One region of the Ectobacillus sp. JY-23 genome, then DNA from elsewhere that is predicted to be linked to it. Evidence: a T-box and tRNA genes for the amino acid it is inferred to sense, from the RefSeq annotation. Region 1 holds a T-box; the other holds one or more tRNA genes.
The links. A T-box is a leader RNA that pairs with one kind of tRNA and senses whether it is charged. The one in region 1 lies ahead of ileS (isoleucine--tRNA ligase), so its partner is inferred to be a tRNA-Ile.
Positions count from the first base shown of each region.

Region 1 (4,127 bases):
TCCATAATATCCGTTTCTTTACGGAATTGACCGTTCGGGCTTGATGGATGTGTAAAACCTTCAGGCAGAAGATCTTTTGCATCACGTTCAAACCAAATGTTAGAACCATGCTCACGGAACAATGCCGCTACATGATTAATCGTTTCATCTGTAATAATCGGGTCATTGTTTTCCGCATAAAACACAGGAATCGGAACACCCCATGCACGCTGACGGGAAATACACCAGTCACCACGATCACGTACCATGTTGAATAAACGTGTTTCTCCCCATGCAGGTACCCATTTTGTTTCTTGCACTGCTTCCATCAACTCTTTACGGAATGAATCAATAGATGCAAACCACTGTGCAGTGGCACGGAAAATAATTGGCTGTTTTGTTCTCCAGTCATGCGGATACGAATGCGTGATAAAAGTCAGCTTTAATAGAGCGCCCACTTCCTCTAATTTTTGCGTAATTGGTTTATTTGCTTCATCGTAGAATAATCCTTCAAAGCCCGGCGCTTCATTTGTTAAGTAGCCCTTATCATCAACTGGACAAAGCACATCCAAACCGTATTTCTGCCCCACTTGGAAGTCGTCTTCCCCGTGTCCAGGTGCTGTATGTACACAGCCCGTTCCGGCATCTGTTGTTACGTGCTCGCCAACCATAACAAGCGAATCCCGACCGTATAGTGGATGCTTCGCCACTACATGCTCAAGTTCAATACCTTTAACTGTTTTCACAACAGACGTTTCTTCCCAGCCCATTGTTTTTGTAACTTCCTCAAGTAGTGCAGATGCAACAATATACTTGCTGTCATTTGCTTTGACAATGCTGTACTCTAAGTCAGGATGTAAAGAGATACCTAAGTTTGCAGGAATAGTCCAAGGTGTTGTTGTCCAAATAATAAACTTTTCGTCACCTTCTAGTACACCTTTACCATCCTTTACATCGAATGCTACATAAATAGATGGAGATTTTTTGTCTTTGTACTCAATTTCAGCTTCCGCCAATGCAGATTCACTTGTCGGAGACCAATATACAGGTTTCAAACCTTTATAAATATAACCCTTTTTCGCCATATCACCGAATACTTTAATTTGCTGCGCTTCATATTCTGGCTTCAATGTAATATACGGATTGTACCAGTCCCCGCGCACACCAAGGCGCATAAACTGTTCACGTTGACGGTCTACTTGCTCATAAGCATACTCTTCGCACAACTTGCGAAACTCTGCAACTGTCATTTCTTTGCGCTTTACCCCTTTGTTCGTGAGCGCTTGTTCAATTGGTAACCCGTGTGTGTCCCAACCTGGGACGTAAGGGGCACAAAAACCATTCATGGATTTATAGCGAACGATAAAGTCTTTTAGTACTTTATTTAGTGCATGTCCCATGTGAATGTCGCCATTTGCGTACGGTGGTCCGTCGTGCAATACAAATAATGGACGATCCTTTGTGCGCTCCTGTACTTTCTCATAAATGTCCATCTCTGCCCAATTTGCTTGTATATCCGGCTCACGCTTTGGCAAATTGCCGCGCATCGGAAATTCTGTTTTCGGCATTAATAATGTGTCTTTATACTCCATGCAATGTTCCTCCTAGCGTTTTGACAAAATAAAAAGACCTTCTCATCCCTAAAAAGGGACGAGAAGGTCTCCCGCGGTACCACCCTAATAGACTGCAAGCAGTCCACCTTGTATTCGTAACGTGAATGAACGCCTTCCGCTTACTGCATTTCAGCGGGGAACTCCAGGGTGATATTCCTTCTTTTTCTTATCTCGAGCTTTCACTATCCTCGATTCGCTTTATAAGATACAAAGAAGTACTTGTCCCTATCCTCGTTTTTATCAAAACATATTTGTTATTGAATTATATGTAATTCTGATGAAAACGTCAAGCTTACAACGTTTCCTCTTGTTTTAAAAACGCTGTTTCATCCTCAAGCTCAAGAAGTTTGTCCCAGTCATCATTGCTCAGCATATCAAGTTGCGCTTCTAACAGCATGCGGAAGCGGCTACGGAATACTTTGGACTGTTTTTTTAATTCTTCAATATCAAATGAAACTTTACGGGATTTCATTAATGCTTCATTAATAATACGATCAGCATTTTTTTCTGCTTCTCTCACAATCAACTTCGCTTCTTTTTGTGCATTGCGCTTCACTTCTTCTGCCGCTTCTTGTGCAATTACAATGGATTTATTAAGAGTGGCTTCAATGCTGGAAAAATGACCTAACTTTTGTTCAAGTTCCGCTACTTGCTCCTCTAGCGCTTTTTTCTCGCGAAGCGCCAATTCATAATCCTTAATTACTTGATCTAAAAACTCGTTTACTTCGTCTTCATCATAGCCGCGAAAACCACGACTAAATTCTTTATTATGAATATCCAATGGTGTCAAAGGCACAGACGCCACCTCCAGTTGTTTGTTTTATATAAGTTAATGTATACTTCGACAAAACCAGCCGTATTCCTGCTTATTCCCTGGTTATTTTAATAAACCGTACATAATTTTCCATTTATCTCGTTTTGATTTGCCATCAATCGATAAAATTTTTGCTCTCCCGTGTCCTCTTGCTGACAAAACGTCACCATTAAAGCATTCGTATGATGGTTGTTCTACCACCTTCCAGTTTACTTTTACGAGACCGCCTTTAATCAATAGCTGCGTCTTTTGACGAGATATGTTGAACATTTCAGCAAGAAGAGCATCAACACGTAACGACGAAACGGTGCCGTTTTTTTCTGTCCATTCCTCTGCAGGTAAAATAATGCGTTGCCCTTCCGCAGATGAAACACTAACCTTCGCCTTTCCAACAGATTGCAAATTCATGATAATATAATCCGCAATCTCTTTCGCAACAAATAAATATATTTCATCTGTACCGATGAAGATATCACCGTACTTTTCTCGCTTCAGTCCAAGCGACATCAGTGCCCCAAGCATTTGGCGATGCTCAATGGAGAAAAATTTAGTAGCATATTGAATACGCAACACTTCTATTTGAAAATCTGCTACGTTTGGTTCGTAATACGGAGGTAATATGAGCGCTCGCCTTCTCTCTGTCCCATTGGCACCGCCGTAAAACCGGACTGCTTCGTCCGGCATTAAGGCGTCGATTATCTGCTGCTCACGCGGATCTAAGAAGTCAGTTAACTTCATTTTATAATACTGCTCTGCACTGTTTCTCCATTCTATTACGCGATCAACAAATACAGCTTCCTCCGGTCGAAAATGATCATAAATACTCATCTCTTATCCCCTACGAAATCATATACAACAATCGTCTAAGGCCATCTCGAGCAAAGCCAAGCACAATAATAGCAACAATTGGAGAAATATCAATTACACCAAGCGGCGGAATAAAACGACGAAACGGCTCTAGATACGGCTCACAAATACGAGCTAGAAAATGCCCAAATGCCGAATCACGTGCTCCTGGCAGCCAAGAAAGTAAAATGTACACGATTAGTGCATAGTAATACACTTGAAATATCGTGAGAAGTACAGACGAAAGCAATCCCATCTAACCTTACCACCTTTTTATATTAGAATGTTCTTCATCACCAAGCAGTTCTGATATTGCACCGACAATATCCACATTTTCAGGTGTGCAGATGAATGTTTTAATACCTAGCTTTTGAATATCGCCACCAATAGCATATACAGTGCCACTTAAGAAATCAACAATGCGAAGTGCTTGGTCCGTTGGCATACGCTGCAAATTAATTACAACAGCACGTTTACTTTTTAAATGATCAGCTACGCCTTGAGCTTCAGAATATGTACGCGGCTCTAATAACACAACTTTTGCACCGCTTTTTCCTTTATCAATACTAATTACATTTTGTTTTTGCAACGTTTTTGTAAACGGAATTTCTTCATCCATTTTTTCTTCCATCTCCATTCCGTAATCCATCTGCTGTCTCTCTTCTGGTGTGTCAAAGAAAAAATATTTCACCTTTGACCAACTCATATCTGTCTCCTCCTTACTTCACTAAAATAGTCCCTAAGCGAATGAACGTTGCCCCCTCTTCCACAGCTATGGAAAAATCGTTTGACATCCCCATTGATAGCTCGCGGCATGGCGCATGAGGTAACTCTTGAGCTTGCACCTGCAATTGCAATTCTTTTAATTGTCTAAA
Region 1 covers NZ_CP095462.1:1,212,008-1,216,134, forward strand. Annotated here, with positions in the region: gene ileS (isoleucine--tRNA ligase) at 1-1,571, opposite strand, end outside; T-box leader at 1,623-1,833, opposite strand; gene MUG87_RS06245 (DivIVA domain-containing protein) at 1,885-2,388, opposite strand; gene MUG87_RS06250 (YlmH family RNA-binding protein) at 2,470-3,234, opposite strand; gene MUG87_RS06255 (YggT family protein) at 3,245-3,508, opposite strand; gene MUG87_RS06260 (cell division protein SepF) at 3,515-3,958, opposite strand; gene MUG87_RS06265 (YggS family pyridoxal phosphate-dependent enzyme) at 3,972-4,127, opposite strand, start outside.

Region 2 (4,127 bases), 1.3 Mb from region 1:
TGTCGGTTTGCGGTACAGGCACCTTTTACCTCGCTAGAAGCTTTTCTTGGCAGTGTGGAATCAGAGAGTTCGCCCATACGGGCTTCCCCATCACAGCTCAGCCTTACGATGAGCGGATTTGCCTACTCATCAGCCTAACTGCTTAGACGCACGCGACCAGCGGTGCGCATCTCCTATCCTCCTGCGTCCCTCCATTGCTCAAACGGTAAAGAGGTGGTACAGGAATATCAACCTGTTGTCCATCGCCTACGCCTGTCGGCCTCGGCTTAGGTCCTGACTAACCCTGAGCGGACGAGCCTTCCTCAGGAAACCTTAGGCATACGGTGGATGGGATTCTCACCCATCTTTCGCTACTCATACCGGCATTCTCACTTCTAAGCGCTCCACCAGTCCTTACGGTCTGACTTCACAGCCCTTAGAACGCTCCCCTACCACTGATACCTTTGGTATCAATCTGCAGCTTCGGTAGTATGTTTAGCCCCGGTACATTTTCGGCGCAGAGTCACTCGACTAGTGAGCTATTACGCACTCTTTAAATGGTGGCTGCTTCTAAGCCAACATCCTAGTTGTCTAAGCAACTCCACATCCTTTTCCACTTAACATACATTTTGGGACCTTAGCTGGCAGTCTGGGCTGTTTCCCTTTTGACCACGGATCTTATCACTCGTAGTCTGACTCCCAAGGAATAAGTCATTGGCATTCGGAGTTTGACTGAATTCGGTAACCCGAGGGGGGCCCCTAGTCCAATCAGTGCTCTACCTCCAAGACTCTCACACTTGAGGCTAGCCCTAAAGCTATTTCGGGAGAACCAGCTATCTCCAGGTTCGATTGGAATTTCTCCGCTACCCACACCTCATCCCCGCACTTTTCAACGTGCGTGGGTTCGGGCCTCCATTCAGTGTTACCTGAACTTCACCCTGGACATGGGTAGATCACCTGGTTTCGGGTCTACGACCACGTACTATGTCGCCCTATTCAGACTCGCTTTCGCTGCGGCTCCGTCTTATCAACTTAACCTTGCACGGGATCGTAACTCGCCGGTTCATTCTACAAAAGGCACGCCATCACCCGTAAATGGGCTCTGACTACTTGTAGGCACACGGTTTCAGGATCTCTTTCACTCCCCTTCCGGGGTGCTTTTCACCTTTCCCTCACGGTACTGGTTCACTATCGGTCACTAGGGAGTATTTAGCCTTGGGAGATGGTCCTCCCGGATTCCGACGGAATTTCACGTGTTCCGCCGTACTCAGGATCCGCTCAAGAGGGAACGAAGTTTCAACTACAGGGTTGTTACCTTCTATGACAGGCCTTTCCAGACCGTTTCGTCTACCTCGTTCCTTTGTAACTCCGTATAGAGCGTCCTACAACCCCAAGAGGCAAGCCTCTTGGTTTGGGCTAATTCCGTTTCGCTCGCCGCTACTTAGGAAATCGCATTTGCTTTCTCTTCCTCCAGGTACTTAGATGTTTCAGTTCCCTGGGTCTGCCTTCCTTACCCTATGTATTCAGATAAGGATACCATTCCATTACGAATGGTGAGTTTCCTCATTCGGAGATCTCCGGATCATAGCTTACTTACAGCTCCCGAAGCATTTCGGTGTTAGTCCCGTCCTTCATCGGCTCCTAGTGCCAAGGCATCCACCGTGCGCCCTTTCTAACTTAACCATTAAAAAGTTTACACTTTTTGAATTACACTTGTATTGTTATCCAGTTTTCAAAGAACATGGTGGAGCCTAGCGGGATCGAACCGCTGACCTCCTGCGTGCAAGGCAGGCGCTCTCCCAGCTGAGCTAAGGCCCCGTTATTCAGAAAGTATGGTGGGCCTAAATGGACTCGAACCATCGACCTCACGCTTATCAGGCGTGCGCTCTAACCAGCTGAGCTATAGGCCCATACTTATTGAGTTGAACACTCAAAACTAAACAAAACAGAGAACGTCTTTTCATACAATGAACAGCGTTCATTGATGTCTCCATAGAAAGGAGGTGATCCAGCCGCACCTTCCGATACGGCTACCTTGTTACGACTTCACCCCAATCATCTGTCCCACCTTAGGCGGCTGGCTCCTTACGGTTACCCCACCGACTTCGGGTGTTACAAACTCTCGTGGTGTGACGGGCGGTGTGTACAAGGCCCGGGAACGTATTCACCGCGGCATGCTGATCCGCGATTACTAGCGATTCCGGCTTCATGCAGGCGAGTTGCAGCCTGCAATCCGAACTGAGAACAATTTTATGGGATTCGCTCCACCTCGCGGTCTCGCAACCCTTTGTATTGTCCATTGTAGCACGTGTGTAGCCCAGGTCATAAGGGGCATGATGATTTGACGTCATCCCCACCTTCCTCCGGTTTGTCACCGGCAGTCACCTTAGAGTGCCCAACTGAATGCTGGCAACTAAGATCAAGGGTTGCGCTCGTTGCGGGACTTAACCCAACATCTCACGACACGAGCTGACGACAACCATGCACCACCTGTCACTCTGTCCCCGAAGGGAAAGCCCTATCTCTAGGGTTGTCAGAGGATGTCAAGACCTGGTAAGGTTCTTCGCGTTGCTTCGAATTAAACCACATGCTCCACCGCTTGTGCGGGCCCCCGTCAATTCCTTTGAGTTTCAGCCTTGCGGCCGTACTCCCCAGGCGGAGTGCTTAATGCGTTAACTTCAGCACTAAAGGGCGGAAACCCTCTAACACTTAGCACTCATCGTTTACGGCGTGGACTACCAGGGTATCTAATCCTGTTTGCTCCCCACGCTTTCGCGCCTCAGCGTCAGTTACAGACCAAAGAGCCGCCTTCGCCACTGGTGTTCCTCCACATCTCTACGCATTTCACCGCTACACGTGGAATTCCGCTCTTCTCTTCTGCACTCAAGTCTCCCAGTTTCCAATGACCCTCCACGGTTGAGCCGTGGGCTTTCACATCAGACTTAAAAGACCGCCTGCGCGCGCTTTACGCCCAATAATTCCGGATAACGCTCGCCACCTACGTATTACCGCGGCTGCTGGCACGTAGTTAGCCGTGGCTTTCTAATCAGGTACCGTCAAGGTACGAGCAGTTACTCTCGTACTTGTTCTTCCCTGACAACAGAGTTTTACGACCCGAAAGCCTTCATCACTCACGCGGCGTTGCTCGGTCAGGCTTTCGCCCATTGCCGAAGATTCCCTACTGCTGCCTCCCGTAGGAGTCTGGGCCGTGTCTCAGTCCCAGTGTGGCCGATCACCCTCTCAGGTCGGCTACGCATCGTCGCCTTGGTGAGCCGTTACCTCACCAACTAGCTAATGCGACGCGGGTCCATCTGTAAGTGATAGCCGAAGCCATCTTTCCATTTTGAACCATGCAGTTCAAAAACATATCCGGTATTAGCTTCGGTTTCCCGAAGTTATCCCAGTCTTACAGGCAGGTTACCCACGTGTTACTCACCCGTCCGCCGCTAACCTCCGAAGAGGTCCGCTCGACTTGCATGTATTAGGCACGCCGCCAGCGTTCATCCTGAGCCAGGATCAAACTCTCCATAAAAGTGTTTGTCTAGCTAAAATAAATGTTGACGTTTCATGTTTTGTTTAGTTTTCAAAGTTCATTTGCCGCCGAAGCGACTTTATTATCATATAACATCCAAATCCTGAAGTCAACAACTTTTTTCATAGTGTCGCTGACGACATTTATTAATATACCATGTACATAACCTATGGTCAACACTTTTTTAACTTTTTTATCATAACAATTTTATCATTTTAATTATGAGTCACATTAAAGCGTGGTGTTGATAATTAGCACTTGTTGATTAGAGTGAAGAAGTTAAGGCTTCTGTGAAAAAAGTCAGTCAAAAAGAGAGTACACAGATGCGTAGCGCGGAGGAGACTATCTGACCGCCCGATGAAAATGAGCATCGACACAACCAAACTATAAAAAACCACCCTTTTTGTCTCGTAAGGATGGTTTTACCTAAAACAAGAACATCATTATAAAGTGCCTCTTCTCTTAAAGAGGGATAATATACAGCTGAATCACAGCTAGTGCAATTATTCCTGGTATTCCTAAAATTCCTGTTATAGATGCGGTAACTGCATTAATAGGAACATGCAAGCCATACTTGGATCCTGCCATGTTCAGCACAAATAAAAAGATAGCCCCT
Region 2 covers NZ_CP095462.1:2,475,417-2,479,543, reverse strand. Annotated here, with positions in the region: rRNA gene MUG87_RS12720 (23S ribosomal RNA) at 1-1,662, opposite strand, end outside; tRNA gene MUG87_RS12715 (tRNA-Ala) at 1,722-1,797, opposite strand; tRNA gene MUG87_RS12710 (tRNA-Ile) at 1,813-1,889, opposite strand; rRNA gene MUG87_RS12705 (16S ribosomal RNA) at 1,976-3,511, opposite strand; gene MUG87_RS12700 (pro-sigmaK processing inhibitor BofA family protein) at 3,974-4,127, opposite strand, start outside.
Region 2: it encodes a tRNA-Ile, which carries the amino acid that the T-box ahead of ileS (isoleucine--tRNA ligase) is inferred to sense. The anticodon was not compared.